One region of the Kitasatospora sp. NPDC057904 genome, then DNA from elsewhere that is predicted to be linked to it. Evidence: riboswitches for the same ligand, from Rfam matches in the RefSeq annotation. Region 1 holds a riboswitch; each other region holds the start of a gene.
The links. A riboswitch is a leader RNA that binds a small molecule or an ion and turns the genes downstream of it on or off. The one in region 1 is predicted to bind cyclic di-AMP.

Region 1 (7,524 bases):
CTGCTGGGCCTCGGCGGGATCGTCAAGATCTGGCCGCTGCTCGGCCTGATCGGCACCCCCTCCGGCCGCCGCACCGGCCGTTCCTGGACGCTCGCGGCGGCCACCGCCGTCTCGCTGGGCTTCCTGCTGGCCGCCGGGATGAACGGCGCCTTCGGCTTCCTGGCGTTCCAGAAGGACCGCGGCGTCGAGGTCGAGTCGCTCGGCGCGCTGCCGCTGCACTACGCGCGGATCGCGGGCGGCTGGGACGGCCGGGTGACGATGAACTACGGCTCGGCCGAGATGCTCGGGCCCTGGGTCGGCGTCGTCGGCAAGGTCATGATGGCCGGCACCGTGCTGGGCTTCGCGTGGCTGCTGCTGTGGCGCTACACCGCCAAGCGCCGCAACGCGGCCACGATGTACGACGCGGCGCTGACCGCGCTGCTGATCTTCACCGTCACCAGCCGGGTGATCAGTCCGCAGTACCTGGTCTGGCTGATCGGCGTCGCGGCGGTCTGCCTGACGGTCCGCGGCAGCAGCCAGCGGCCGGTGGCACTGCTGATCCTGCTCGCGGCGCCGCTCACGCTGCTCGAATTCCCGCTGATGTTCACCCAGGTCCTCGCGAGCGACCCGGCGGCCATCGCCGTCCTGTCGGCGCGCAACCTGCTCCTGCTGGCGGCGACGGTCCTGTCCTGCGTCCGCCTCTGGCGCTCCACGCGGGGCACGGACCGGCTGCCGCCGACCGTCGTGCTGACGCAGCCGGAGCCCGTCCCGGCCGGCTCCTACCCGGTCCGCCCGGGCATCGCCTACGAGCAGGACCTGCTCGACGGGATCGACCGGCCCAACACCCCGGCCGGGCGTTAGCCGCCCTAGGCGTTGAGAGCGGCCACCTCGGCCACCCACAGCCGCGTGAACTCGTCCTTCCCGAGGCCCAGTTCGGCCCGGAACAGCCGGTCCATCCGCTGGTCGCGGTCCTCCCCCGCGCCGTCCGCCGCGCCCACCGCGCGGTAGAACGCGACCAGGCGGGCGGTGCCGAAGCGGGCGGCGATCAGCCGACAGGCGAGCCAGGCCTGCTCGTAGGCCTGGGCGATGCCGGTGGTGCCCGCGGCGAAGTCGCGGTCGGCGGGCAGGGCCGTGGGCACCCTTCCGGCGGCCACGTCCCGGGCCAGCTCGGGGGCGATCTGGCGGGGCGTGCGGCCGGAGTCGCGGTAGGCCGTCCAGTCGGCGACGCCCTCGGAGAGCCACAGCGGCGTCCAGGCCCGGGTGTCGGCCCGGGTCGCGACGTGGGTGGTCTCGTGGGTGACGACCACCTGGCGGCCGAAGTCGCTGAGCCGCCCGAACGCCTCGGGGTTGATCAGCACCCGGTCGGCCGGGGTGTGCGAGGGCGCGCCGGGGGCGGCCACGGTGACCGCCGCCATGCCCGTCCAGCCGGCCGGATCGGCCTCCAGCAGGCGGGCGAACTGCGGCTCGGTGGCGGGCAGTTCCAGCAGCAGTCGGCCCGCCCAGCCGGTGCCCCAGACCGCGCTCACCGCGGGGACGGCGCGGTCGCCGATCGCGACCGGCCCGGCCGGGTCCGGTCCGGCGGCGAGGCCGAGCACCAGGCACTGCGCGCCGCGCGCGGACCGTCCCGTCCCGAAGTCCCAGAGCGCCGGCGGCCCGCTCGCGGCGTCCTCGCGCTCGACCCGCCAGCCGTCGGCCCGCGTCAGCGTGAGGCGGCGGGGGTAGACGGCGGGGTACTCGTCGTAGCCGGCGACCCGGACGTCCAGGTCGGCCGTGACGGTCAGCCGGCCGGGGTCCGTGCCCGGGGAGACGACGAGGTTGCGGTAGCCGGCGGTCAGCGGCAGTCCGGTGGTGGCCGACAGCTCGCGCGCGCGTTCGTCCAGCACCGCCGCCACCTCGGTCCGCTCGTCCGCCCCGCCGAGCCCCCGGCCGGCCACCGCGGGGGCGACGGGCGGCAGCGACAGCTGGGTCAGCCCTCCGGCGGCGAGCAGCAGGGCGCCGCGCCGGGACAGCACGCAGGGCCGTATCGCGTCCGGTCCGGACGGGGTCGGGCTCAGAGCCGGACCACCCCCGCGACGGGCATCGCGTTGACGCTCTCGTACCGCACCCTGGCCCCCGGGTACGGGGCGTGCACGATCACCCCGCCGCCGGCGTACATGCCGACGTGGTGCATGTCCCGGTAGAAGATCACCAGGTCTCCCGGTCGCGCTTCGGACAGGCTCACCCGCTGGCCGGCGTAGGCCTGGGCCTGCGAGGTGCGCGGCAGGCTCACTCCCGCCTGCCGCCAGCTGTAGTACATCAGACCGGAACAGTCGAACGCGCGGGGGCCGGTGGACCCGTACACGTACGGCGACCCGATCATCCGCACCGCCGCCGCGAGCGCCGCCGCCCCACGCTCGGAGGCGGGCGGGGTGGTGCCGAGGTCCAGCCGGTCGGTGCCGCGGGTGGCGCGCTGCTCGGCCTCCTGGGCGTCCTGCGCGGCCATCCGGGAGCGCTCGGCGGCGCCCAGGCTGTTGAGCAGCCGCTGGGCCTTGGCCAGCCGCTGCTGGATCTCCTGCTTGCTGTCGGCGAGCGTCCGGCGGGCCTGGTCCAGCTCGGCGAGCTTGGCGGCGGTCTCGGTGCGGCGCTGGTCGAGCCCGCGCTGACGGGTCACCAGCTCGTGCAGCGTCTCGTTCTGCCGCTCGGTCGCCTGGTCGAGGGTCCGGGCGCGGGCGAGGTAGCCCTCCGGGTCGGTGGCGAGCATCAGCTGGACGGTCTGCGCCATGCCGCCGGAGCGGTACTCGGCGCCGGCCACGGTGGCGAGGTCGCCGCGCAGCTGGTTCAGCTGGTCCTGGGCGGCGGCGATCTCGCCCTGGAGGACGGTGGTCTCGCCCTGGAGCCGCTGCTGGGCCTCCTGCGCGGCGTTGTACTTCTCCGACGCCTGTTCGGCCTCGTTGTACAGCTGCTCGACCTGCGCCTTGACGTCCTTGCGGCTGGGCGCGTCCGGGGAGCCGGGGGCGGCCTGGGCGCTGCCGCCCGTCGTGACGCCCAGGGCGGTGGTGGCGGCCGCGGTCAGCACCAGCGCACGGGCGAGCAGTTGGGAACGGCGGTGCACGGGCATGGCGGCGGCTGCTCCAATCCTGCGGACCGGTCCCGCCGCCGCACCCAAGCGGGCGGTCCTGGAGCGGGAGTCCGGTGGCAGACGTTAGCGAGTCCGGGCAACCGAGTCCAAACCTCTCCCAACCCGAATATTTGACCCTTAATCGGACACCAGTCCGAGGAAAGGAAACGCCGCAGGCCCGGACCTCCGGGGAGGAGGGCCGGGCCTGCGGGAAGCCGAGCGGGGAATCAGACCCGCACGATGGACGAGAGCGGCATGTTGGTGACCGCCTCGTAGCGGACGCTCGCACCCGGCTTGGGCGCGTGCAGCACCTGGCCGTTGCCGGCGTAGATGCCGACGTGGTGGGCGTCGTTGAAGAAGATCAGCAGGTCGCCGGGCTGGGCCTGGGAGAGGTCCGTGCCGATCCGGGTCCCGGCGCCGGCCTGCTCCTGCGAGGTGCGCGGCAGCGAGACGCCAGCCTGGTCGAAGGCCCAGACCATCAGGCCCGAGCAGTCGAAGGAGTTCGGGCCGGTGGCGGCCCAGACGTACGGGCTGCCGATCTTGGTGGCGGCGTAGGACAGCGCGGCGGCACCGCGCGAGCTGCCCGCCGCCGGCGGCTTGGCGACCGGCGAGGACGACGGGGCCGAGCCGAGGTCGGTGCGGCTGCTGTCGCGGGAGGCGCGGTCGGCGGCGGCCTGCTGGGCCTTCGCGGCGTCGGCCTTGGCCTTGGCATCGGCGGCGGCCTTGTCCTCGGCCGCCTTGATGGCCTGGCGCTCCTGCTCGGACAGGGTGTTGAAGAGGTTCTGGGCGGCCGTCAGCTTCCCCTGGATCTGTTCCTTGGACGCCTTCAGCTGCTGGGTGGTCGCGTCCAGCTCGGCGAGCTTGCCCTGGGCCTCGGTGCGGTCCTGGTCCAGCTTGCGCTGCTGGTCCTGGAGCTCCTTCAGCTGACCCTTCTGGGTGCTGCCGGCCTGGTTCAGGGCGTCGGCCTGGCTGAGGAAGTTGTCCGGCTTGGACGAGAACATCAGCTGGACGGTCGGGGATATGCCCCCGTTGCGGTACTGCTCGCCGGCGATCTGGGCGAGGCCGCCCTGGAGGTCGGTCACCTGCTCCTGCTGGCGGGCCACCTGGTCCTGGAGGCCGCTGACCTGCTTCTGCAGCTCCTGCTGCTTGGACTGGGCGGCGTTGTACTGCTCGGTCGCCACCTCGGCCTGCTCGTTGAGCTGGTCGACCTGCTCCTTGACCTGGTCCTTGGTCGGCGCGGGGTCGGCGTGGGCGCCGGACTGCGCGGAGAGGGCGACGGCTGCCGCGGCAACTCCGGTCAGGAAGGAAACTCGGGCACGGCCGGCGGGCTTGGGACGACGATGGGACGCCACGAAGGCGGACTCCTTCTTCCTACGTCCGCCTACCGGGTGAGCTGACGGGTTCGGGCCGGAAGCATGCCCTACGACGCCTCACGGCCGTTCCACCGGCCGACCTGGCGCCGATTCACCCCGGAGGAACGTGGTTCCCCGGCTCCGCTCCACAGCGCCCCCTGTCACTGGGCTCCCCTGTCGGACGGTCGCTTCGACCCGTCCCGCTGCTTCACGAACTCGGCGGGAACCACCGCCGCCACCCTGGCTGGGCGATCGACAGTGCGGTGGTCCGGGTCACGACCCTAGTAACTGAACCGTGATCGGTTCAAATCCTTGTCAGAAAAAAGGCGGAAGAATAACCAAGTTCTTTTGTGAAGATGACAGAAGGTGATCGCAGCAGCACGCAAGGCTGATCACTTGTCACGCGAACGCGGCGAAACGCAGGGAAACGCGCTCAAGCGAACGCGCCACCCCCGCTCGGGAGGTGGCGCGGATCACAGGGCCGTCGCGCCGGCCCGCGGCGTGTCGGCGGGTCAGACCCGGCGGATGGTGTTGATCGGCATCGCGTCGGCCTTCATCACCTTGACGACGTCGCCGGTGTGCGGCGCGTGCACCACCATGCCGTTGCCGATGTACATCGCGACGTGGTGCATGTCGGGACCGTAGATCACCAGGTCGCCGGGCTGGGCCTGGTCCAGCGAGGGCACCCGGGTGCCGTAGTGGCCCTGCTCCTGCGAGGTGCGCGGCAGCGAGACGCCGGCCTGGCCGTACGACCAGAGCATCAGGCCCGAGCAGTCGAAGGTGCTGGAGCCGACGGCACCCCACACGTACGGCGAGCCCTGCTTGCTCATCGCCTTGGCCACGGCCACGGCCGCGTAGCCGCTGGCCGGCGGCAGGCTGCTCAGGTCGACCCGGTCGGTGCCGCGCGAGGCGCGGTCGTCCTGGGCCTGCTGGGCCTTCAGCGCGGCGCGCTCGGAGGCGCTGAGCGAGTTGAGGAGGTCCTGGGCCTGCTTGAGCTTGGCGTTGACGTCCGCCTTGGACTGGTTCAGGTCCTTGGTGGTGGAGTCCAGGGAGGCCAGCACCGCGGCGGCCTCGGCCTTCTCCTGGTCCAGGCGGCGCTGCTGGTCCAGCAGGCCCTTGAGCGCGTCGGTCTCGGTGGCGGTGGCCTGCTGCACGCTGGAGGCCTTGGCCAGGTAGTTGTTCGGGTCGGAGGAGAGCATCAGCTGGACGGACGGGTCGATGCCGCCGGTGCGGTACTGCTCGCCCGCCACGCCGGCGAGGCCGGTCTGAAGCTGGGTCATCTGCTCCTGGCCGCGGGCCACCTGGTCCTGGAGCTGGTCGGCCTGCTTGCGCAGCTGGTCGGCCCGCTCCTTGGCGCCGTTGTACTTCTCGGCGGCCTGCTCCTGCTCCTGCTGCAGCTCGTCGATCTGCGCCTTGACGTCCGTCTTGTTCGGCTGCGGCGCGGCGTGCGCGGCCACCTGGGCGGAGAGCGCGACCGCGGTCGCAGCAGCAGCGGTGAGCACGGAGACCCGCGCGCGGCTCGGCTGCTTGGGACGGCGGTGGGAGGCCAAGGGACCTGCTCCTTCTTCCATGGACTCACCGGTTCGGGTGAGAAATCCGGAAAATAGGTTTGACGCCAGACCCTAGTGAACATCCAGGCATTGCGCCACTCCCCCAAAGGCGTGAACTCCGAGCCCCCACGCCGCTTCACCGAATCCGCACATCACCGCAAACCGGACGCTGAGCGGCCGTCATCCCCATCGGCACGGAATCAGGGCCGCGCCAGCCGGTTCAGCAGCAGAACCGAGGCGACCGGGCGCGCGCCGGCCTTCCGCACGCCCTCCGCGACCTCCCGGTCGGCGGAGACCACCACGACCGGACGGCCCTGCGGCTCGGCCCGCACCAGGCGTCTGATCAGCTCGTCCGCCGTCTCGCCGGTCCGGCTGAAGCGCACCCGGACCCCGCGCGGCGGCGCCATGATCACCGGCACGTCCAGGTCCTGCCCGTCGAACACGCACGTGACCTCCGCCTGCGTGCGCTGGGCCAGCATCGCCAGCCCGCCCAGCAGCCGCAGCCGCTGCTGCTCCAGCGGCAGCGTCGGATAGCCGGTCTTCGTCACGTTGTAGCCGTCCACCACCAGGTGCACCTGCGGGATCGCCAGCAGCTGGTCCAGCAGGGCCGGATCGTCCTCCGCGAGCCCGCGCCGGGCCACGTCGTGCGGCGAGGCCGAACCCGGCACCACCGCCTCCACCAGGTCCGCCGGGCGGATCTGCGACACCGGCAGCGCCAGCTCGCGCTGCAGCCCCTGCGCCGACTGCAGCACGGTGTCCAGCAGCAGCCGCAGCCGCATGTCCTCCACGCTGCGCCCCTCGCGGGCCGAACGGCGGCCCTGCTCGGCGGCGGTCTCCAGCTCGCCGACGCGGTGCCGCAGCCGCCGTGCCTCGCTCTCGGCCGCACTGCGCTCGGTCGCCGCCTGCGCGCGCAGCGCCTCCAGCTCACCGGCCAGCCGACGGGTCTCGGCCTGCGCCCGGCGGGTGTCGCTCTCCAGCGAACGCACCTTCTTGCGCAGCGAGTCGGCCTCCCGCCGGACGTCCTCGGACTCGGCCCGCTGCCGGTCCAGGTCCGCGCGCGCCCCGGCCCGCACCTCGGCCAGCTCGGCCTGCAGCTTCTCCACCAGCCGGGCCGCCTCCGCGGCCGCGCCCTCGGCGCCGGCCCGCTCGGCCTCCTCGCCGGCCTCGGCGACCAGCCAGCTCCAGCCCGCCGACCGCACCAGGTAGGCGGCGGCCGCGACGTCCATCGGATCGGCGGCGCCGGGGACGCTGCCCGACTCCAGCGCCTTCACCAGGTCCGGCTGGCCCAGCCGCAGCCGCTCCGCTATCCGCAGCCGGAAGGCCGGCTCCGACTCCAGCGCCGCCGCGATCGCCGTGGCCGCGTACTTGGCCCGCCGGGCCGGGGTGAACTTGGCGTACTGACGCAGGCTCTGCGGCAGCTCGGCGGGCGGCAGTCCGCCGAGCGCGTCCGCGGCCAGGCCGACCACGCGCCGGCGCACGCCCTCCGGCAGCGGCCGGTCGAGCTTCTCGGCGGGACGGCCGGCGCCCGGGTCCGCGGCGGTTCCGG
Region 2 (7,524 bases), on a different contig from region 1:
GTCCGGCCCGCCGCCGGCCGCCAGCACCGCGAGCGACACCGCCCCCAGCACCCCGACCTCCAGCACCAGCGCCACCCCGAGCACCCGCGCGGTCAGGTGCAGGTCGAACCAGGCCATCACCCCGATCACCAGCAGCCCGGCCGCCGCGTACCACCCCCACCCGAGGTCCACGCCCAACTGCGCCCGCACCAGCCCGCGCAGCGCGTACGCGAAGAAGCCGACGACGGAGGCCTCGAAGGCGACGTACGCGAGCAGCGCGAGCAGCCCGGCCGCCATCCCCACCACGCGTCCGAGCCCGTGCGAGACGTACCCGTAGAACGCACCGGCCGCGGTGATGTGCCGGGCCATCGCCACGTACCCGACCGAGAACACGGTGAGCACGAGCGTCGCCACCACGTACGCGGCGGGCGCGCCGGCCCCGTTGCCCTGCCCGACGACGATGGGCAGGTTCCCGGTCATCGCGGTGATCGGAGCGGCGGTGGCGACCGCCATGAACACCACCCCAACGAGCCCCACCGACCCCGGCTTCAGCCGGTCGACCCCACGCTCCGCCGCCCGCCCGCCGCTCTGGACCGCCATCCGCCCGCCTCCGCCCACCGCACCCGACCACCGCACCGACCGGCGCCATCGCAGCACGCCGAAGGCCCGCACGCCGAACAAATCGTCAACGAACGACCAGTCCGGCCACTCCACCGGACGCAGTCTTGATCTCCACGTCAGCCGGCTCTCATCGCCGTCTCACGGTCGCGGTGGATCGTGGCCCGACGAAGGACGAACAGCCGGGGGAACTGGAGCCATGACGGCAGAGGACAAGGAAAGACCGGGCAGGGAAAGACCGGGCACGGCCCACTGGTTCGGCCGGATGACGCTCCGCGGCCGGCTCGCGCTGTTCACCGCGGCCGCGGTCTCGCTGGCGGTCGTAGCCTGCGCGGTGGCCGGCTGGTTCGTCGCGCGCGACGAGATGGTCAACCAGGTCGACCAGACGCTGTCGCACGCGTGGATGCCGGGCGACCGGCCGCCGAGCGGCGCGCAGATCAAGGCGCTGAACGACTGGTGCAACGGCGCGGCCGGGCAGCCCTGGATGCCCAGGGGGGACACCGTCCCGACGGTGATCGTCGCCGACGGCACCTCCTGTCCGCAGAAGGACCCCCGCGCCGTGGTCGTCACCCCGGACGACCTGCCCGTCGCGCAGAGCGGGAGCAGCGGCCCGCACGCCGCCTCGCTGTTCCGCGACGGCCACACCGTCGACGGCACCCCGGTGCGGGTCTACGTGGTCAGCTTCGGCCCGGTGATGTTCGACAACGCCGCCTCCACCGCCGCCGTGGCGCTCGCCCAGCCGCTCGAACCGGTGCAGGACGCGCTCACCGAGCTCGCCCTGATCACCGCCGGCGCCGCGGCCGTCGTCATCGCGCTCGCCGCCGCGGGCGCCCTGTGGATCGCCCGCACCGCCCTGCGCCCGGTCGACCGCCTCACCCGCGCGGCCCAGCACATCGCCCGCACCCAGGAGCCGGGCGTGACGATCGAGGTCTCCGGACACGACGAGATCGCCCGCTTCGGCGAGGCCTTCAACGCGATGAGCACCGCCCTCGCCGGTTCGCTGGACAGCCAGGCCCGGCTGATCGCCGACGCCGGCCACGAACTGCGCACCCCGCTGGCCTCCATGCGCACCAACGTCGACCTGCTCATCCGCAGCCAGGAGTCCGGTCGCCCACTGCCCGAGGCGACGCTCACCCGGATCCTCGGCAACATGAAGGCGCAGATGACGGAACTCTCCACCCTCATCGGCGACCTGCTCGAACTGTCCCGCCCCGCCGACGCCCGCGGCGCGAAGCCGCTGCCCGTCGTCGCCCTGCACGACATCGCCGCCCGGGCCGTCGAGCGGGCCGAACTGCGCGGCCCCGGCCTGGTGTTCGGCGCCGACCTGACGCCCTGGTACGTGCGCGCCGATCCGCACGCGCTGGAGCGCGCCGTGATCAACCTGCTGGACAACGCGGTGAAGTTCAGCCCGCCCGGCGGCCGGATCGGCGTCTCGCTGGCGGACGGCGAACTCGCCGTCCGCGACGAGGGCCCCGGCATCGCCGCCGAGGACCTCCCGCACGTCTTCGACCGCTTCTGGCGCTCCCCGTCCGCCCGCCAACTGCCGGGATCCGGCCTGGGGCTGGCGATCGTCGCCCGCACGGTCCGCGCGGCCGGCGGCGAGGTCGCGCTCGCACCGGCCGGCCCGGACGGCGGCACCGTCGCGACCGTCCGGCTGCCGGGCGCGGCCACACCGCCGCCGGAGACGCCCCCGCCGGCCGGCGCCGACCGGAGCTGAGGCCGGCGACGAGAACGGCAGGCCGGAAGACAGCGACCGGCCCGGCCCACGAGGAATCCTCGTGGGCCGGGCCGGTCTGGGCGTGTCCCGCGCCCATGTCCGCCGGTGCGGCGATCACCCGGTCGAGCGGTCACCCGACATGACCATCCCGGACGATCGTTTCGCCCCGCACCTACGGTGGTCCGTCATCCCCGAAGGGGGGAGCTCAGAGCGCGACGCCGTGCGCCCGGAGGTAGGCGACCGGGTCGATGTCCGAGCCGTACTCCGGCCCGGTGCGGATCTCGAAGTGCAGGTGCGGGCCGGTCACGTTGCCGGTGGCACCGGACAGGCCGAGCTGCTGGCCGACGGTCACGGACTGGCCGACCGTCACGCCGATCGAGGACAGGTGCGCGTACTGCGCGTACTTGCCGTCGGCGAGCTGGATCTCGACCTCGTTGCCGTAGGCACCACCGTTGTCGGCCTTCACCACGACGCCGTTGGCGACGGCGCGCACCGGGGTGCCGGTGGAGGCGACGAAGTCCTGGCCGGTGTGGTGGCCGGAGGCCCACATCGCGCCGGCGACGCCGTACGCCTCGCCGAGCACCGGGTTGGCGAGCGGGGCGACATAGCCGGAGGCGGCGGCGACCGGAGCGGCGGCCGGAGCCTGCGCGGGCTGGGCCACGGTGGCCTGGACCTGCACCTGGGCACCCGGGGTGGTGGCCTCGGTCTGGACCTGCACCTGCGGCTTGGCGGCCGGGGCGGCGGGCTTCTGAGCGGGAGCGGCCGGGGCGGCCGGGGCGGCCTGGGCCGCGATCGCGAGCGACTGACCCGGGAAGATCAGGTTCGGGTTGGCGCCGACCACGGAACGGTTGTGCGCGTACAGCGCCTGCCAACCGCCCTCGACGTGCTTGGCGTCGGCGATCTTCGAGAGGGTGTCACCGCTGACGACCCGGTAGGAGGCGTCGCCCTGGGCGGCGGCCGGAGCGGCCGGGGCCGAGGCGGCGGCGACCGGAGCGGCGGGGGTGCCGGGGGCGGTGTGGGCCTGGGCGCTCATCGCGGTGACGAGCGGGAGGGCGAAGGAGACACCGGTGACGGCGGTCGCGATGCCGATGCGGGCGGCGCGGGGCAGGGTGATACGACGAGCCTGAGCAGGCATGGAAGTTTCCTCTCCGACGCCTGCGAGGTGAGCTGTCGGGTTCGGGCTGGAGTTGCCCGGCCGCATGCGCGGCTTCACCCCGAGCCGGCCCTGGAACTTCCGCGCAAACAGCGCGAATTCCGGTCCGGCGACTTACCTGTGGGTCCCCCGCTCCTGCCGTACAGAGTTCAGTGCGAGCCACCGGGCAGCGGCAGGACTCGGCGTTCCACCCGGTGGATCCGTCCGGACTGGCCGGTCGGTCGCTGAACTAAAACTCATCCGTCCGGGTGAAGCAATGTCGATCTCTTGAACCCACAACAACCCCACCCGCCACGATGACGCTCCGAATGATCCGGAATACGGTGCGTGCACAATCCATTCACTGCCCGCAGCGGATCAACGACCCTCCGCCGACGAGCCGACCCCTCCGTGACCACACGATCACCCACCGCACCCCCCGGACGCACCACCGGTGACCCTTGTCACGTGCACCCCGCCGGGCGGAGGATCGGGCCGTGGCCACAACCAACGCCGGCTCCTTGCGCCTGGGCACCGCGCAGGGACGCTGGGTCCTCCTGGCAACAGTGCTCGGCTCCAGCATGGCGATGCTCGACGGCACCGTGGTGAACGTCGCCCTGCCCCGCATCGGCACCGACCTCGGCGCCACCCTCGCGTCCCTGCAGTGGACGCTGAACGCCTACCTGCTGACGCTCGCCGGGCTCATCCTGCTCGGCGGCGCGCTCGGCGACCGCTACGGCCGGCGCCGGGTCTTCCTGCTCGGCGTGGTCTGGTTCGCCATCGCCTCCGCGGCCTGCGCCGCCGCGCCGAACATCCAGGTGCTGATCGCCGCACGCGCCGTCCAGGGCATCGGCGGGGCGCTGCTGACGCCCGGTTCGCTCGCCATGCTCCAGGCGGTCTTCCACCCGGACGACCGCTCGGCCGCGGTCGGCCTGTGGTCCGGCCTCGGCGGCGTGTCGGCGGCCGTCGGCCCGTTCGTCGGCGGCTGGCTCGTGGACGGCCCCGGCTGGCGCTGGATCTTCCTGCTCAACCTGCCGCTCGCCGCCGCCGTGATCGCGGTCGCCACCCGCTACGTCCCCGAGAGCCGGGACGAGAGCGCCACCGGCCGCTTCGACGTGCTCGGCTCGGTGCTCGCCGCCCTCGCGCTCGGCACCTTCACCTACGCGCTGACGGCGGGCGGCGAGGGCCTGTCCCCCGTCGTCTGGGTCACCGGCGTGCTCGGGCTCGTGCTCGGCGCGGCCTTCATCGTCGTCGAACGCCGCGCCCCCGAACCGATGCTGCCGCTCGGGCTGTTCTCCTCGCGGCTGTTCACCGCCGTGAACCTCGTCACCCTCTGCGTGTACGCGGCGTTCAGCGGCGTCTTCTTCCTCCTGGTCGTCCAGTTGCAGATCGTCGCCCGCTTCTCGCCGCTGGTGTCCGGCCTGGCCCTGGTGCCGATCACCGTGCTGATGCTCGCGCTGTCCTCGCGCGCCGCGCGGCTCGGCAAGCGGATCGGCCCGAGGATCCCGCTGACCGTCGGGCCGCTGCTGTGCGCCGCCGGGGTGCTGCTGATGCTGCGCGCCGGCGCCGGCTCCTCCTACTGGGCGGACGTCCTGCCCGCCGTCACGGTGATGGGCTGCGGCATGACGCTGCTGGTCGCTCCACTGACGGCGACCGTCCTCGCGGCCGTCGAGGTGCGGCACGCGGGCATCGCGAGCGGGGTCAACAACGCCGCCGCCCGCGCGGCCGGCCTGCTCGCGGTCGCGGCCCTCCCGGCCCTGGCCGGCCTGAGCGGCGACGCGTACCGGGTGCCGGCCGCGGTCGACAACGCCTTCCACACCGCGATGCTGATCTGCGCCGGGCTCCTGACGGCCGGCGCGATCACCGCCTTCGTGACCATCCGCGGCAACGTGCTGGCCCCCGAGGACCACCCGGTCGCGGAGCCGGACACCGAGTGGTGCTGCGGCACGACCCCGCCCCTCGACCCCGGCCACGTCCACACGCACGAGGGCCCCGCCACCGGTCCGGCAGCAGGGCCCTCAAAAACCTGACGCTGCGTCAGAGAATGTCACCGGGGGCATACTTGGCCGCCTCCGGGTAGGCCGCGGCGACGGCCTCGACCAGCCGGACGACCTCGGCGACCTGCGCACCGGCCGCGCCGGTGAACGAGAGCCGGTCGGCCAGCAGCGCGTCCAGCGCGGCGCGGTCCAGCGGGATCCGCTCGTCGGCGGCCAGGCGGTCCAGCAGCTCGTTCTCGCGGGCGCCGGCGCGCATCGCGAGCGCGGAGGCGACGGCGTGCTCCTTGATGACCTCGTGCCCGGTCTCCCGGCCGACGCCCGCGCGCACCGCGCCCATCAGCACCTTGGTGGTGGCGAGGAACGGCAGGTAGCGGTCCAGCTCGGCCTCGACGACGGCCGGGAAGGCGCCGAACTCGTCGAGGACGGTCAGGAAGGTCTCCAGCAGGCCGTCGAAGGCGAAGAACGCGTCCGGCAGCGCGACCCGGCGCACCACCGAGCAGGAGACGTCGCCCTCGTTCCACTGGTCGCCGGCCAGCTCGCCGGTCATCGACGCGTAGCCGCGCAGGATGACGGCCAGGCCGTTGACGCGCTCGCACGAGCGGGTGTTCATCTTGTGCGGCATCGCGGAGGAGCCGACCTGGCCCTCCTTGAAGCCCTCGGTGACGAGCTCGTGGCCGGCCATCAGGCGGATGGTCTTGGCCAGGCTGGACGGCGCGGCGGCGAGCTGGACGAGGGCGGTGAGCACCTCGAAGTCCAGCGAGCGCGGGTAGACCTGGCCGACGCTGGTGAGCACGTTCTCGAAGCCGAGGTGCCCGGCGACCCGGCGCTCCAGCTCGGCCAGCTTCTCGGTGTCGCCACCCAGCAGGTCCAGCATGTCCTGCGCGGTGCCGACCGGGCCCTTGATCCCGCGCAGCGGGTAGCGGGCGATCAGCTCCTCCAGGCGGCGGAAGGCCACCAGGAGCTCGTCGGTGATCGACGCGAAGCGCTTGCCCAGCGTGGTGGCCTGCGCGGCGACGTTGTGGGAGCGGCCGGCCATGACCAGCTCGGAGTGCTGCGCGGCCAGGCTCGCCAGGCGCACCAGCACGGCCACCGTGCGGTCGCGCACGTGCTCCAGCGACTGGCGGACCTGCAGCTGCTCGACGTTCTCCGTCAGGTCCCGCGAGGTCATGCCCTTGTGGATCTGCTCGTGCCCGGCGAGCTCGCTGAACTCCTCGATGCGGGCCTTCACGTCGTGGCGGGTGATCCGCTCACGGGCGGCGATCGAGCCGAGGTCGACCTGGTCGATCACCCGCTCGTAGTCGGCGACGGCGTTCGCCGGCACCTCGACGCCGAGGTCCTGCTGGGCCTTCAGGACGGCGAGCCACAGGTGGCGCTCGAGGACCACCTTGTGCTCGGGGGACCAGAGCTGGGCCAGGGTCGCCGAGGCGTACCGGGAGGCCAGGACATTGGGGATCTGGGGCTTCGCGCTCACGCTTCGCAAGCCTAACAGCCGAGGTCACGCCCACTGCAGCCGACGGCGCGCTACGCCCGTAGAGCCCTGGCGCTACTGCGCGCCGCCCGTCCGGCCTGCCAGCACCGGCAGCACCTGCGAGCAGATCGAGTGCAGCGCGACGCGCTGCTCGTCCGTCATCGCCTCGAAGGCCTGGTGGGTGCGCGCCATCTCGCCGCGGATGCGGGTCAGGATGTCCCGGCCCTGCTCGGTGATCACGACGATCTTCACCCGCCGGTCGCCCGCCGCCGCCTCGCGGTGGGCGAGCCCGAGCGACTCCAGCCGGTCGACGATCCCGGTGACGTTCGAGGCGTCACAGCCCAGCCGCCCGGCCAGCGCGCGCATCGGCACCGGCTCCTGCACCGCGCCGAGCGCCTTGGCCTGCGAGGAGGAGAGCCCGTGCCGGGCCGCGGCCGCCGCGAAGTCCTGGAAGTAGGCGGCACCGACGGCGGCCAACACCTCCATCAGCTCGGCGTTGGTCGGTACGGTCGTCGTCGCTGTCGAACCCATGGGACCAGCGTACGGCCGAGTGCTTCAGCAACTCAAGCTTTGACCACGGCAACCGTCACGGAATCAACCGCTCAGAGCACCA
Region 3 (7,524 bases), on a different contig from region 1:
GGCAGCACGTCGTTGAAGCTGTGCCACCAGCCGGACTTGTTGGCCTCGCGGACCAGGCCGAGCAGGGCCTCCCGCTCCAGGCCGTCGTCCACGCCGTAGAGGCTGAGCAGGTCGGCGACGTCGCGCTCCTTGAAGCTGACCCGGCCGAGCTCCATGCGGCTGATCTTGGACTCGGAGGCGCGGATCGCGTAGCCGGCGTCCTCGCGGGTGATGCCGCGCGCCTCACGCAGGCGTCGCAGCTGTGAGCCGAGGAGGATCCGGCGGACCATCGAGCCGCCGCCCGGCTGAACTGTGGTCATGCGGTCGAAACCTCCACCTAGGGCAAACAGCGCACAGTCTGCCATCAGTTGAGCGCTCACGGTGCCGATACTGACGGATGTTCCTATCAGTTCTGCACTCCACACACCAGGATGCACGTGCATCCGGCGCTTGCATATGCCAATAGTGCGACTGCACGTGAATCGACTCTTGCATCTGCAGTGAGCGCAGAGGACCATGGTGCACGTGCACCTGCACATCCCTGGCAATCCCGCGGGCTCCGCGTCGACCCCACGCGCGACTCCGTGCACCAGCCCGGCAGCGTCCCCCACGCCACCGGGCCTTCGTGTGCGCGCGCGCCTCGTCGAGGAGGGGGCCGTGCGGCCGAGCGAGTCGGAGGTGACCGGCATGACCCCGGCGGGTCCAGCCGTGTCCGCCCCCTTATGGGAGGAGCTCTTCATGGGCACCGGTACGGCTTTGGCGGTTGACCCCCACGTGGTCACCTGTACGCTCGCTCCTCGCTTCGAAGCCGTCAGAACCGCACGTGACTTCGCCCGGACCGCTCTGCAGCGCTGGGGGCTGATGGAGCTGTTCGACGACGTCGCGCTGGTCGCGTCGGAACTCGTGACCAACGCGCTGCGGCATGCGATCGGCGCACGGCCCGACCCGGTGGGCGGCGCCCTGGGCGAGTACGACTTTCCCACACAGCACGGTGGAGACGGCAGGCTGCCGATCCGAATAAGCCTCGTGCACCGCGCGCCGCAGATCGTCTGCGCGGTCAGCGACCCGAGCAGCACCGGCCCGATCGCCCGGGAGGCGGACTTCGTGGCCGAATCCGGCCGCGGGCTGCACCTGGTGGACTCGTTCAGCCACTCCTGGGGCTGGCACCCGCTGGGCGGGGGCAAGGTCGTCTGGGCGCTGTTCGAGGCCGACGCGCAGGCCGCGACCCCCGAACTCGGTGGCCGGCACCGGCGCTCCGCCTAGCGGCGGACGGGCACGCACCCCCGCAGCGCGGGCACGCGTCCCCGGATCGATGGACACCCCGGGAGGACCGAAACCCCGGGAAGAAGCGGTAGTTCGCCCTCGCCGGGCTCGCGCCGGAGACCTACCGGCCCCCCGCAGCGCACCCGCGACGACCAGTGCGCCCCCGACGGCCGACGGGCCGCCAGTGCGCGGGACAGCAGCGCACGGGACAGCGTTACGCGGGACAGCAGCGCACGGGACGGTGGAGAAGCCCGCGAAGAGGCACACCACCGAGCGCGTGACGAACCGCGCGGACGACCGCGGGGCCGAGCCTGCGGAGAAGACAAAGGCCGCCGTGGTGTCAGCACCCACGACGGCCCCCCGATGGCTCCTGGTGCGGAGCGGTGGCCGGACCGACGGACGTCCGGTGAAGCGGCCGGACGGCCCGGTGAACGGCCGGACGGACGTCCGGTCAGGCGGACAGGTGGTCGAACTCCCCGTCCTTGGCCCCCAACAGCATCGCGGCGATCTCGGCCCGCGTGTAGATGAGCGCCGGACCGTCCGGGAAGCGCGAGTTGCGCATCGCCACGTCGCCCCCCGGCAGCGCGGCGAACTCGACGCAGTTGCCCTGGGAGTTGCTGTGCAGGCTCTTCTGCCAGACCACTCCCTCCAGCTCGGTGGCGGCCATCCCGTTGTAGGGACCGTACGAGCCGCCCAGTTCCTGCGATTCGTGCGAGTCGTGCATAGAAGTCTCCCGAAGAGCCCCGGAGTTGCGGTCCAGCGCGGCGCCCCCGGCACCCGCCGAACGAACGGGCCGGCCCCGTACCAGCCCGGCACAACGCCTCACTTGACGCGATGATAGCCCTTGTGCACGTGCATCAGCACGAGACGGTGCAGGTGCACGAGGCCTTTCACCGGCCGACCTGAACTCTTCACGGACCCTTCTCCTGACGGTACGTAAACGGACATAGCCGACCGAACCGGCCCGCTTCCGATAACCGGCCGTGAGCGGCTCCCCGCTAAATGTTGATCTTCGAAAGCCGGGAGTCGCGCACTCGTGACCCTCCGTCAGACCGCCCGTCGACTGTGAGACATCTCACGCGCCACAGGTGCAACGTGACGCCCCACCGGACACGTCTCCAGGAGATACCGGCGGACGCGCGGGGGTTGGGCCAGGTATGTCCGGAATATGACCTAATGACCGCTCATCGACCCGCGCACGCGGGAGCTCCGCGCGCCGCGCACACCACGCTCGCGCGAAACCGGCACGGCAGCCGACTGCAGCCCTGACGGGCCGATGTCCTACGATCTCCGCCATGAGCACCGCAGCCATCCCGGGCGCGCCACTGCCCGTTCGCACTCCAGGCTCCCGTGCGCGGGGGCGCCACCGTCGCCCCGAGCGCCCCGAGATCCCGTCCGGCTCCCCGGCCCTGGTGCTCGCCGTGCCCGCGACCGCCGGGCCCGAGTCCCACTCGGTCGTCGAGGAGCTGCTCTCGATCGTCCGCAGCGAGCAGAACGGCGTCCAGACCGCGGTGGGCTACCTCCCCGGCGACGGCACCGAGGGCGCGGACGGCACCGAGCGCAGCATCGGCGAGCTGCTGGCGGCCGCCGCCGAGGCCGGCGTCCCGGCACCGATCCTGGTACCCCTGGTGCCCGGCCCGCACGACTTCCTGCCCGAACTCCACGCACTCGCCGCCGAGTACGGCGCGCACGTCACCGACGTGCTGGGCCCGCACCCGCTGCTGGCCGAGGCCGTCCACGTCCGCCTGTCCGAGGCCGGGCTGGCCCGCGCCGACCGCGCCCGCCTGTTCGCCATCGCGACCGCCGCGGACGGCGTCGTGCTGACCACCGTCGGCGGCGAGGACGCCGCGGCCGCCGCCGGCATCACCGGCGTGCTGCTGGCCGCCCGCCTGGCCGTCCCGGTCGTCCCCGCCGCGCTCGACGTGCCCGGCTCGGTCGCCGCCGCCGTCGCGCACCTCAAGGAGACCGGCTCGCAGCGCCCCGCGCTGGCCCCGCTGGTGATCGGCCCGGAGGCGGACTCCGAGCTGCTCGCCACGGCCGCCGAGGAGACCGGCTGCCCGTCCGCCGCGCCGCTCGGCGCCTACCAGACGGTCGGCCAGCTCATCGCCTCGCTGTACCTGGCCGCGCTGCCGGCGCCGTCCGCGGAGGCCCTGGCCGCCGCGCAGGCCCAGGCCGAGGCCGAGGCGGCGGAGGCCGCCTCCGAGGGCTCCCGCGCGGCCCACGCGGCCGGCGGGACGGCCTCCGGGGCGACCGGGGAGGCCGCCGGCGAGTAACCGCCGACAACGCGTACGGAAGGGCCCGGAGCGACCGCGCTCCGGGCCCTTTCGGCTTGCGGCGTAAGGGAATTAAGAGCCGAATGCGCGAGATGTCCGTTCTGTGATTGTTTGCGATCGGGTGACCGCCCGTCATGCGATTCCTGAGAGCCTGACAGTTGTGCACATCCGCAGGTTTATTGCGAGAAAACGATCATTTTCGATCTTGGAGAAGGAAATTCTTGGCGGCTTTCCATAATCCGTGATGCGCATCACAGGTATTTGCAGTTCGTACTTAAGTCTGCTTAACGTGCTCCCCGTTCGTGACCACACGGACCCAGCACATCCGCAACGCCGAGTCCTGCCGTCGGGTGCGCTGGAAGCGCGAAAACGCACCACGGCAGGAGCGGGGGACCCACAGGTAAGTCGCCCCGGACCGATCCACGGAACGGTCCTGGGCTAGGGGTGAAGCCGCGCCACAGCGCGGCCGGGCAACTCCGGCCCGAATCCGACAGCTCACCTCGCAGGCGTGGGAGAGGACCGCGTCTTCATGCTGCCCACCAACGGCACTCGCCTGTCCAGCCGCACCCGCCGCGTGATCGCCGCCCTCGGCGTCGCCGGCGTCGGCCTCACCATCCCCTGCCTCACCTCCGGCACCGCCTCCGCCGCCTCCGTCGCCACCTGGGACAAGGTCGCCCAGTGCGAGAGCAGCGGCGACTGGAGCATCAACACCGGCAACGGCTTCTACGGCGGCCTGCAGTTCACCTCCAGCACCTGGGCCGCCTTCGGCGGCACCTCGTACGCCCCGCAGGCCAACCAGGCCACCAAGGACCAGCAGATCGCCGTCGCCGAGAAGGTCCTCGCCTCGCAGGGCCCCGGCGCCTGGCCCGTGTGCTCCGTCCAGGCCGGCCTGACCGCGGGCGGCGCCCCGGCCGCCGTCGACACCTCCGCCGCCGCGAGCACCGCGAAGGCCGCCCCGGCCGCCCCGGCCGTCAAGCCGGCCCCGAAGCCCGCCGCCCCGGCGCAGGACCAGGCACAGGCCCCGGCCGCCGCCGACTCCGCCAAGGGCACCTGGACGCAGAAGCGCCAGGACTGGACCCAGGGCGGCACCACCCAGGCCGGTGCCTCGGACTACACCGTCGTGGCCGGCGACTGGCTGTCCACGATCGCCGACAAGCACAACGTCAAGGGCGGCTGGCAGCGCCTGTACGAGCTGAACCGCGGCACCCTGACCGACGGTCCGGACACCATCTACCCGGGCCAGCACCTGTCCTTCGGCGACTCCGCCCAGGCGCCGGCCGGCCAGTCCGGTGACTTCAACTGGTTCGACCGCTCGCAGAAGCCGGGCCAGTCCTCCGCCGGGAACGCCGTGACCGCCCAGCCGGCCGCCGAGGCCCAGACCCCGGCCGCCAAGCCGTCCTCGAAGCCCGCCGCCAAGCCCTCCGCCCAGGCGCAGACCCCGGCCCCGGCCGTCACCGGCTCGATGGCCGCCGCGGTCAGCTTCGCCAAGGCGCAGGTCGGCCAGGCGTACGTCTACGGCGGCACCGGCAACGGCGGCTGGGACTGCTCGGGCCTCACCCAGGCCGCGCTGCGCGCCGCGGGCATCTCCATCCCGCGCGTCGCCAACGACCAGGCCGCCGCGAGCACCCATGTCTCGCTGGACAGCCTGCAGCCGGGCGACCTGCTGTTCTGGTCCAACAACGGCCAGGACTCCGGCGTCTACCACGTCGCCATCTACATCGGCGGCGGCCAGTACGTCGAGGCCGCCAACCCGAGCTCGGGCGTCCGCCTGCAGACCATCGCCAACTGGGCGCCGGACTTCGCCGGCCGCGTCTGAGGATCCTTCCGGAACCGTCCCGCCGGGGACGGGTGACGGATCGCGGATGACAGCGAACAGATGACAGATAACAGATGACAGATTTCATCATCTGTTATCTGTCACCCGCCCACCGCCCCGGGGAGAGACTGGTCGCTCTCCCCGGGGCTTCGGCGTACCCGCCTCCGAAGTCCGTGCCGCCTCCCCCCGGCGCGCACCCGCGGCTCCGCGCATCGGAGCATTCGCGTGGTCAAACCCCGGCCCAGCGGGCATGCTGCTGCTCTGCACCCGAGGAGGAGTCACCCATGGCCCAGGTCACCGTCACGCTCGACGCGAACCTCGCGATCGACGCGATGATGCTCTCCGGCACCAAGAGTCCCCAGGACGCCGTCGAACTGATCCTGCGCGACTACCTGGCCCGCGGTCGCCGCACCGAGACCCGCACCGGCGACGCCGCCGACGGCCACCGCGTCACCGCCGACCGCCCGACCGTCCAGGAGGGCTGACCCCGGCCCGGCACGGCACTCGCGGCACAGCCCAGCACGGCGCAGCACAAGCCCAGCACAGCACAGCACAGCCCGGCACAGCACAGCACAAGCCCGGCACAGCCCGGCACGGCACGCCGAAGGGCCCCGGAGAGCAACCGCCCTCCGGGGCCCTTCACACGGCCGTCACCGGCCTCAGCGCGCGCAGGCCCCCGTGGAGCCGCGCATGACCAACTCCGGCTGGAACATGAACTCCCCGCGCTGGGCGGCGTTCCCGCCCACCTCCTCCAGCAGCGCGTCCACCGCCGCCGTCGCCATCGCCTCGACCGGCTGGCGGATCGTCGTCAGCGGCGGCTCGGTGAAGGCGATCAGCGGCGAGTCGTCGAAGCCGACCACCGACACGTCCTGCGGCACCGACAGCCCCCGCTGCCGCACCGCCCGGATCGCCCCGAGCGCCATCATGTCGCTGCCGCACACGATCGCCGTGCACCCCTTGTCCAGCAGCGCGCCCGCCGCCGCGTGCCCGCCCTCGACGCTGAACAGCGTGTGGTGGACCAGCTCCTCGGCCTCCTCCTGCGTCCGCCCGAGGACGGTGCGCATCGCGGCCGTGAAGCCCTCGATCTTGCGCAGCACCGGCACGTACCGCCTCTGGCCGACCGCCAGCCCGATCCGCTCGTGCCCCAGCTCGGCGAGGTGCTGGACGGCCATCCACATGGCGGCCCGGTCGTCCGGCGAGATGAACGGCGCGTCGATCCGCTCGCTGAAGCCGTTGATCAGGACGAACGGCACCCCGCGCCCGGCCAGCCGGGCGTAGCGGTCGTGGTCGGCGGTGGAGTCGGCGTGCAGACCGGAGACGAAGACGATGCCCGCCACCCCCCGGTCCACCAGCATCTCGACCAGTTCGTCCTCGGTGGACCCGCCGGGCGTCTGGGTGCACAGCACCGGCGTGAAGCCGTGCCGGCTGAGCACCTGCTCGATGACCTGCGCGAGCGCGGGGAAGATCGGGTTGCTGAGCTCCGGCGTGATCAGCCCGATCAGCCCGGCGCTGCGCTGGCGCAGGCGGGTCGGCCGCTCGTACCCGAGCACGTCGAGGGCCGCCAGCACGGTCTGCCGGGTGGCGGCGGAGACGTTCGCCTTGCCGTTGAGTACGCGGGAGACGGTGGCTTCGCTGACCCCCGCCTGCGCCGCGATGTCTGAAAGTCGCGCCGTAGTCACGGTCCCAGAGCCTATTGCAACCACGTCAGACCGCCCACCAGCCGGTGCTGTCCGGTGCGAGCACCGTCTCGCCGCCGTCCACGACCAGTTCCGCCGAGGCGAGCAGCAGCGTGCCCGGGGCGGGTATGCGCACCGGCTCGCCGCTCGCGTTGACCGTGCAGACGATGGAGCCGCGGCGGAAGGCGAGCGTGCCCTGCGGGGCGTCCAGCCACTCGACCCCGGTGCCCGCGCCCAGGTCGGGCTGCGCCCGGCGGACGGCGAGCGCGCTGCGGTAGAGCTCCAGGGTGGAGGTCGGGTCGCCGGTCTGCGCCTCGACGCTGAGTTCGGCCCACTGGGCCGGCTGCGGCAGCCAGGACGGCCCGCCAGCGACCGGTCCGAAGCCGTACGGCGCCTCGGTGCCGGACCACGGGATCGGCACGCGGCAGCCGTCGCGGTAGCCGTCCTGTCCGGCCTGGCGGAAGAAGGACGGGTCCTGGCGGACCTCGTCGGGCAGGTCGGTGACGTCCGGCAGGCC
Region 4 (7,524 bases), on a different contig from region 1:
CCGGCCCGGCACCTCCACCAGGCCGTCGCTGAACAGCAGCAGCGAGTCCCCGTGCGCCAGCCTCCCGGTCGACGCCGGGTAGGGGGCGCCGGGGATCAGGCCCAGCGCCGGGCCGCCGTGCGCGGCGAGGTCCCAGCCGCCGCCGTCCGCCCGGCGGAAGCACGCGGCCGGCGGGTGGCCGGCGTTGAAGAGGCGGTAGTCGCCGGTGGCCGGACGCAGCGCGAGGTGGACCGCCGTCGCGAAGTGGTCGTCCCAACCCATCCGGACGAGGTGGTCGTTGGCCGCCGGCAGGAACGCCTCCGGCGGCACCCGCCCCAGCAGCATCCCGAAGGCGCCCGACAGGTGCGTGGACCGCGCGGCGGCCCGGCTGCCCTTCCCGGACACGTCCACGAGCAGGAGCTCCAGCAGGTCGTCCTCGGGGCGGTGGGTGCAGAGGAGGAAGTCCCCGGAGAAGGAGGTGCCGCCGGCGGGGGCGAGGGCGCTGTCGAAGTGCCAGTCGAGGAGGCGGTCGGGGAGCCGGGCGAGGGTCCTGGTGTGCTCGGCGAGTTCCAGGAGGATGGAGTCGCCCTGGGTGCCGCGCAGCCCGAGCCGGTGCCGGAAGCGGTTCGCGACCAGCACCGTCGCCCCGGTGGCGGCGAGGACGAGGGTCACCCCGAGCCGTACGCAGTGCGGGTCCTGCAGGGCGGCCCCGAGCGCACTGCCCGCGAGGGCCGCGCACACGAGCACCAGCAACCGCCCGCGCGGCAGCACGAGCCCGCCGACCACGAGCGGCAGCACGAGCGCCGACGGGGGCCAGCTGTACGGCAACGCGAGCGGCAGCAGCCCGAGCACCACCGTGAGCACCAGCAGCACGACGAGCGCGTCCCGCCCGGCCCGAGCGTCCCCGTCCAACAGCCGCCCGTACCACCGCCGCACCCTCCCGACCAGCGCGGGCAACAGGACCTCCACCAAACGGGTGGGCGGTCCCCGGTCATGACCCCCCAGTCAGCCCCGCCACACTAGCCCCCAGCAGAAACGTTCCCTCCGCCCCACCCCCGAGCCCCCCGCACGGGAAGTCGATCCTGCCGACTTCCCGCGCCTTCCGGACCGCCGCAGCCCGCCCCCAGGCCCTCCCGCGCCCTCGCCAACCTTCCTCCCCCGCATGGGAAGTCGCCCCCGGCCGACTTCCCGCGCCTTCCGGACCGCCGCAGCCCGCCCCCAGGCCGTCCCGCGCCCTCGCCAACGTCCCTCCCCCGCACGGGAAGTCGCCCCCGCCGACTTCCCGCGCCTTCCGGACCGCCATAGCCCGCTCCCAGGTCCTCTCGCGCCCTCGCCAATCTCCCTCCCCCGCACGGGAAGTCGCCCCCGCCGACTTCCCGCGTTGCCCTCATCCCGCCGCCGCACCGCCCCGGAGCGCGCTCTCCCGCCACGCCTGCTCACGCGAGAAGTCGGCTCCGCCGACTTTCAGCGCGGCCTCGGTGTCCTGCAGAGGCGCTCCGTCGCCGTGCCGCGCGCCCGATCCCGGCTCTCTCTTGCCCTCCTGCTCGCCGCACTGCGCGAGAAGTCGATCCCGCCGACTTCCTGTGCTCTCCGGATCACCGCAGTCCGTTCCCGGCCCCCGCGCGGCCTCACCTACCTCCCCCTCCCCGCGAGAAGTCGATCCCGCCGACGCCGGGTCGGCAGGGCTCGCGCCAGGCTCTCCGTGCGCTCGCTGGCCTCACTGCGCAGGAGGTCGCCCCCGCCGACTTCCCGCGTGCTCCGGATCAACGCGGCCCGTCCCCGGCCCCGCGCACATTTGCCAACCTCTCTCCCCGCGCGAGAAGTCGATCCTGCCGACCTTCCGCGCCGCCCTCATCCCGCCGACTTCCCGCGCGCTCCGGAGCGTTCTCTCCCATCACGCCTGCCTCGCACGAGAAGTCGGCTCCGCCGACCTTCAGCGCGCTCTCGGTGTCCTGCAGAAGCGTTCCTTCAGCGTGTCGCGCGCCCCGTTCTTGCCCTCTTGCCCTGTTGCTCGCCGGGCTGCGCGAGAAGTCGATCCCGCCGACTTCTCACGCGCCTCCGGGGACGAGCAGAACCGTTTCATCGCCGCCATGCGCAGAGTGCGCCGCCTCCCCGCCAATTGCACCGCGCCAAAAGTCGGCCCATTCGACTTCCAGCGCGCTGCCGCCTCTGCCAGGCTCCGTGCGCGAGGCGCCGGCCGGGGCGACTTCCCGCGCGGCTTGCCCAGTGCCCCACGGGTCTGCGCCCGCCGCATGAGAAGTCGACCCTGCCGACTTCCCGCGCTGCCACCCGTCCCCGTGGCCTCGATCTCGTCCGCGCGAGAGGTCGACTCGGCCGACTTCTCGTGTGTTGTGCCCCGGGGTTCCAGGGCCCGTAAGAAGTCGACCCTGCCGACTCTTCGTGCTGCCCTGAACCTGCTGCCGCGCCCTCGCGTGGCGAGTGGCCCGGCACTGCCGGCGCGAGAGGTTGCCGGCCTCGGGGGCGCGATCAGGCCCGGCCCGAGGTCGGTCGCGCGAGAGGTCGACTCGGCCGACTTCTCATGCGTTGTGCCCCCGGGGTTCCAGGGCGCGCAGGATGTCGAACCTGTCGACTTTTCGTGCGGTCCTCGCGTGGCGGGGGAGGGGGCGGTCGCGTCCTGCTCGCCTGGGAGGTCGGTCTCGCCGACTTTTCGTGCTGCCCTGAACCTGCTGCCGCGCCCTCGCGTGGCGAGAGGTTGCCGGCCTCGTCGGGGGCGCGATCGGGACCGGCCTCGATCTCGTCCGCGTGAGAAGTCGACGCGGCCGCATTCTCGTGTCGCCTCAGGCCTTTGGCCAGGTGTGGAGGCCGCTCGTCAGGGTGGTGATGAGGCGGTCGTGGGTGGTGGTCAGGTCTTCGGCGAGTTGGAAGGCTCCGGCGATCGAGAGGGACGCGAAGCCGTGGGCGAGGGAGCGGACGGTGCGGGCGGCGTGGATGGCTTCGGAGCCGTCGAGGCCGTACTCCCGCAGGACCGCGACGATCACCCCCACCAGCCGGGCCGCCGCCGCGTTGAGGTCGTCGTCCGCCTGGGGGGCCTGCGGCAGGGCGTTGTACCGGTGCGGGTACGCCGTCGCGTAGGCGTGGTAGGCGCGGAGGACGGCGGCGACGGCGTCGTCCCCGCTGCGGCCGAGGGCGGAGTCGGCGAGTCGGGCGGCCAGTTCCTCGGTGACGCGGACGGCGATGAGCCGCCGCAGTTCGGTGAGGCCGCCGCTGACGTGCTTGTACAGGGAGGGGGTGGCGACGCCGGCCCGGGTGGCGACGGCGGCGAGGGTGAGGCCGTCCGGTCCCTGGTCGTCGATGAGGGCGAGGGCGTGGTCGACGACCTGCTCGGGCGTCAGTCCGACTCGGGGCATGGCTCGGTCTCTCTGTGTCGTGATCCGGGGGAGGAGGCTCAGGCGATCTCGGTGAGGAAGGGCAGCAGGGCACCGGCGACGGCCTGCGGGTTGTCGGCCATCGGGTAGTGCCCCGAGCCGTCGATCATCACCTTCCGGGCGCCGAGCGCCGCGGCCTGCCGGTCGGCGACGACCTCCGGCTTCGGGAAGTCGGGGTCCTTGGCGCCCATGAGGACGAGCGCCGGGCACCGCACGGCGGCGGTCCAGCCGACGGGCGAGGAGTCGCCGCGGACGTGTCCGCGGGTGGCGGTCCTGCGGCCGGGGGTGCGCAGCGAGTCGACGAGCCCGGCCACGTACGCGTCGAAGTCGGCCGGCTTGGCGCCCGGGTAGGCGAGCTTGCGGTGGTAGAAGCCCCAGAACGCGGGCCAGTGGATGACGACGGTCCCCATGGCGTGGACGACGCCGCGCATGAGGGCGTTCTGCGGGAGGTTCTCGATGAAGGCGTCGATCAGGACGATCCCGGCGACCCGCTCGGGCGCGTCCCCGGCGACCTTGACGACGGTCGCCCCGGTGTAGGAGCTGCCGGCCAGGACGGCCCGCTCGATGCCGAGGTGGTCGAGCAGGGCGAGGACGTCGGCGGCGATGGCGCCCGGCGCGTAGTCGTCCCAGGCGATCGAGGACTCGCCGAAGCCGCGCAGGTCCATGGTGATGACGCGGTGGCCGGCGGCGGCGAGCAGCGGGACGAGGCGCCGGTACGAGCGGCGGCTGTCGAGCATCCCGGGGAGGAGGACGACGGGGGTGCCGTCGCCCTTCCGGGTGTCGTCGAAGGCGATCCGGCCGCCGGGAACGTCGAGGTACTGGGTGTCCGGGGTGGTGGTGCCGTTCATGGTGGGCCTCCTCGGTCCGCTGCTGCGGTGGCATCGGCGGTGCTGCCGATAGCCATAAAGCTAAGGCTAATAGCCTTAGCCGTCAAGCTATCGGCCCGCTCTGATGTGAGGAGGCCGTCCGCGCCGACCGGCACCCCGCCCCCTCACGTCCCTTCGACCTTGAACGGGTCGTGCTCGCTGAGCAGCTTCTCCAGCCGGGCCTGGTCCACCCGGGTGACGATCTCGTTCGTCTCCTGCTTGTCCCGGATGACCTTGGCGAGCGTGAAGGAGGAGGTGACGGTGTAGAGCAGGCCGATCCCGAGGAAGGCCCGGGTCCAGGCCCCGACCGGCAGGTAGGCGATCCCGAGGGCGAGGGCGGTGCCCGACAGGGCGAAGGAGAGCACGGCCTGGAGGTAGTACGCGGCCGTGGTGCGTGACTGCATCGGTGCGTTCATGGCGCCAGGATGGCGGCGGTCCGGCCGCCGCACATGAGTAGGAGTACTCAGACGGGCCTGGTCGGGCCGTCGTTCGGTGATGCCCAATCACGTTAAGTAGTGCCAGGGGTGGGTAAGAGCCGCAAATCAGTCATAGGGCGCAAGGCACCCGCCCGGTTGTCGGCCGTCCCGGGCGGATGGCTTGGAATCAGGGCGCCCTAGGATTAACGTTTGATAACGCAGCGCGGTCGAAACGCCGTACCCAGACGGCACCGTGCGCCGTCGCCTAATCCCGCCGGCCGGCCTCCGGGCAGGTCAGGGAGCCGGGGAACCACGTTCCTTGGGGTGAATCGGCGGGGCCCCGGCCCGGCCGTAGGAGACCTTCCTGCTCCGAACCCGTCAGCTAACCCGGTAGGCGCGAAGGAAGGAAAGGAGCACGCCTCCGTGGCGTCGACGCACACCCCGGCACAGCCCGCCGGCCCTGCCGCCGGTACCCAGCTCCTCGACCACCCCCGTCCGGCCGGGGACGAGTTCCCGGCCCCGGAGGCCGAGGCCAACCGCCACCGGATGCCGCGTCAGACCCGCGGAGCCTCCCCGCTGCTCGGCGTCACCGCCGTCGCCGCCACCCTGGGCGCCACCGGCTTCGCCTCCGCGACCCCGGCCGCCGCGCCCGCCGTCGAGTCCCCGGACGAGGCCCCGGTCGCGCTCGCCGCAGACCCCGGCCTCGCGCTCGCCGCCCGCATCCAGCAGCAGGCCGACGGCCAGCGCACCGCCGCCGAGGAGGGCGCCCGCGTGCAGGCCGCGCAGGAGGCCCAGGCCAAGGCCGCCGCCAAGGAGGCCGAGGCGAAGAAGGCCGCCGACGACGCCGAGAAGGCCAAGGCCGCCGCCCTCACGCTGCCGGTGCGCGACTACAACCTGAGCGCCCACTACGGCCAGAGCGCCCGCTACTGGGCGCACCTGCACACCGGCCTGGACTTCGCCGCCGACACCGGCACCGCCGTGTTCGCGGTCGGCCAGGGCACGATCACCTCGGCCGGCTGGTCCGGCGCGTACGGCTACCGCATCGTCGAGACCCTGCCCGACGGCACCGAGATCTGGTACTGCCACCTCTCCTCGATCATCAAGGGCAGCGGCACGGTGACCTCCGGCCAGCAGATCGGCAAGGTCGGCGCCACCGGCAACGTCACCGGCCCCCACCTGCACCTGGAGGTCCGCCCGGGCGGCGGCGCCCCGGTCGACCCGGAGACCTGGCTCCAGCAGCGCGGCCTGAACCCCTAGCCGCCGCGCAACGCAAACGGGAAAGGCCCCGACCGTCGCCGGCCGGGGCCTTCCGCATCAGTCCCGTTCCGACGGCTCCGACGATTCCGGCGACTCCAGCGATTCCGACGGCTCCGACGGCTCCGGCGATTCCGACGGCTCCGACGCCTGCGGCAGCTGCGCCAGGTACGCCTCGATCTCCGCCGGCCCCGGCTCCGGCGCGAGCTCGGGGAACTCCTCGACCAGCAGCCGCGGCAGCCCCGGCACCGTCCACTCGCCGCACAGCGCGAGCGCCGCCTGCACCGCCGCGTCCTCGAACTGCCCGAAGTCCCCGGCCAGTTCGTCCGGCATCGGGCGCCCCAGCGCGTTCAGCTCGGCGAGGTTGCGGTAGCTGCGCCGCATCAGGCCCTGCTCCAGCAGCCGCCGCGCACCGTCCGTGGCCATGCCGACCGACAGCACCCGGCCCGGGCCCCAGCCCTGCTCGTCCGGCTCGTCCAGCCACCCGGCCTCGGCCAGCGCGGCGAACGCGTCCAGCCGGTCCTCCTCGGCCAGTTCGAGGAACCCGGCGAGCCAGTCCCGCACCGCGGCCCCGTCCGTGACGTCCACCCCGTGCGCGCGCAGCAGCACCGCGTACAGCCGGGGCCACGTCACCAGGTCCGCCCGGCGCAGCAGCCCGGCCGCGACCTCGCCCTGCCACTCGGCCTCGGCGTGCAGCCGCTCCTGCCGCTTGGCGTTGAGCCGCTTCGCCGCCCGCTGGTGGTCGACCAGCAGCCGGACGGCCTCGCCGTACGCGAACGGGTCCTCGTCGGGGGCGGGCTGGACGTACAGGTGGAGCCGCTCGTACAGCAGGTGCTCCACGGCGTCCGAGGTCAGTTCGGGCCAGCCGTCGCGCATCCTGCCCTCGCCCAGCTCCAGCAGCGCCAGCACCGTGCGCAGCGGCGCCTCGGCCACCGGGGTGCGGCCCTCCGCCGCCGCCCAGGCGAGCAGGTCGGCGGCCCTGGTGCGCGGGGCGAGCCGCAGGTCTTCGTCGTTCATAGCTCGAACGGTAACCGCTGGTCGGGGGTAGGGTCGGCAGCCATGGTCCCCGTACGTCTCACCGGCCCCCGGCTGGCCATCCGCGAGTACCACCACACCCCGGAGGAACTGGACGCGCTGCACGCGCTCTTCGGCGACCCGGAGGTCACGCGGTACCTCCCGTTCGAGCCGCGCGACCGCGAGGCCTGCGCGGACCAGCTCGCCCTCTACCTGGAGGGGGCGATGGAGGAGGAACGCGAGACCTACCGCCTGGCCGTCACCCTCCACGGCGCCGATGCCGAACCCCAAGCCGAAGCCGACGCCGCACCCCGAGCCGACGCCGGAGCCGACGACCCGGCGGACGCCGCGCCGATCGGCCAGGCCGCCCTCACCCTCGGCCCGTACCGGTCGGCCGAGCTCGGGTACGTGCTGCGCCGGGACGCGTGGGGGCACGGCTACGGGAGCGAGACCGCCCGGCTGCTGTGCGTCCTCGCCTTCGACCACCTCGGCCTGCACCGGCTGGCCGCCTCCGTGGACGTCGACAACGCGGCCTCCGTCCGGGTGCTCGGGAAGCTCGGCTTCCAGCGGGAGGGCCGGGTCCGGCACGACGTCCTCAAGGGCGGTGTC

Region 2: another riboswitch for cyclic di-AMP. It lies ahead of ACFVSN_RS27505 (peptidoglycan DD-metalloendopeptidase family protein); the one in region 1 lies ahead of ACFVSN_RS22845 (NlpC/P60 family protein).
Region 3: another riboswitch for cyclic di-AMP. It lies ahead of ACFVSN_RS11630 (transglycosylase family protein); the one in region 1 lies ahead of ACFVSN_RS22845 (NlpC/P60 family protein).
Region 4: another riboswitch for cyclic di-AMP. It lies ahead of ACFVSN_RS40250 (M23 family metallopeptidase); the one in region 1 lies ahead of ACFVSN_RS22845 (NlpC/P60 family protein).

The regions. Positions count from the first base shown of each region.
Region 1 covers NZ_JBHVOL010000009.1:1,953-9,476, forward strand. The annotation lists gene ACFVSN_RS22830 (glycosyltransferase 87 family protein) at 1-840, shown strand, start outside; gene ACFVSN_RS22835 (hypothetical protein) at 846-1,991, opposite strand; gene ACFVSN_RS22840 (NlpC/P60 family protein) at 2,030-3,076, opposite strand; gene ACFVSN_RS22845 (NlpC/P60 family protein) at 3,304-4,428, opposite strand; cyclic di-AMP (ydaO/yuaA leader) riboswitch at 4,439-4,592, opposite strand; gene ACFVSN_RS22850 (NlpC/P60 family protein) at 4,941-5,978, opposite strand; gene ACFVSN_RS22855 (NYN domain-containing protein) at 6,179-7,524, opposite strand, start outside.
Region 2 covers NZ_JBHVOL010000011.1:306,272-313,795, forward strand. The annotation lists gene ACFVSN_RS27495 (APC family permease) at 1-579, opposite strand, end outside; gene ACFVSN_RS27500 (sensor histidine kinase) at 863-2,314, shown strand; gene ACFVSN_RS27505 (peptidoglycan DD-metalloendopeptidase family protein) at 2,520-3,449, opposite strand; cyclic di-AMP (ydaO/yuaA leader) riboswitch at 3,452-3,632, opposite strand; gene ACFVSN_RS27510 (DHA2 family efflux MFS transporter permease subunit) at 3,944-5,476, shown strand; gene purB (adenylosuccinate lyase) at 5,484-6,914, opposite strand; gene ACFVSN_RS27520 (MarR family winged helix-turn-helix transcriptional regulator) at 6,987-7,442, opposite strand; gene ACFVSN_RS27525 (DUF3037 domain-containing protein) at 7,514-7,524, opposite strand, start outside.
Region 3 covers NZ_JBHVOL010000003.1:657,955-665,478, reverse strand. The annotation lists gene ACFVSN_RS11650 (helix-turn-helix transcriptional regulator) at 1-299, opposite strand, end outside; gene ACFVSN_RS11645 (ATP-binding protein) at 718-1,242, shown strand; gene ACFVSN_RS11640 (DUF397 domain-containing protein) at 1,694-1,966, opposite strand; gene ACFVSN_RS11635 (hypothetical protein) at 2,538-3,515, shown strand; cyclic di-AMP (ydaO/yuaA leader) riboswitch at 3,878-4,037, shown strand; gene ACFVSN_RS11630 (transglycosylase family protein) at 4,024-5,331, shown strand; gene ACFVSN_RS11625 (hypothetical protein) at 5,616-5,816, shown strand; gene ACFVSN_RS11620 (LacI family DNA-binding transcriptional regulator) at 5,991-7,010, opposite strand; gene ACFVSN_RS11615 (glycoside hydrolase family 13 protein) at 7,036-7,524, opposite strand, start outside.
Region 4 covers NZ_JBHVOL010000030.1:55,354-62,877, forward strand. The annotation lists gene ACFVSN_RS40230 (PP2C family protein-serine/threonine phosphatase) at 1-936, opposite strand, end outside; gene ACFVSN_RS40235 (TetR/AcrR family transcriptional regulator) at 2,778-3,347, opposite strand; gene ACFVSN_RS40240 (alpha/beta fold hydrolase) at 3,386-4,213, opposite strand; gene ACFVSN_RS40245 (YiaA/YiaB family inner membrane protein) at 4,357-4,647, opposite strand; cyclic di-AMP (ydaO/yuaA leader) riboswitch at 4,900-5,058, shown strand; gene ACFVSN_RS40250 (M23 family metallopeptidase) at 5,071-5,904, shown strand; gene ACFVSN_RS40255 (hypothetical protein) at 5,962-6,918, opposite strand; gene ACFVSN_RS40260 (GNAT family N-acetyltransferase) at 6,961-7,524, shown strand, end outside.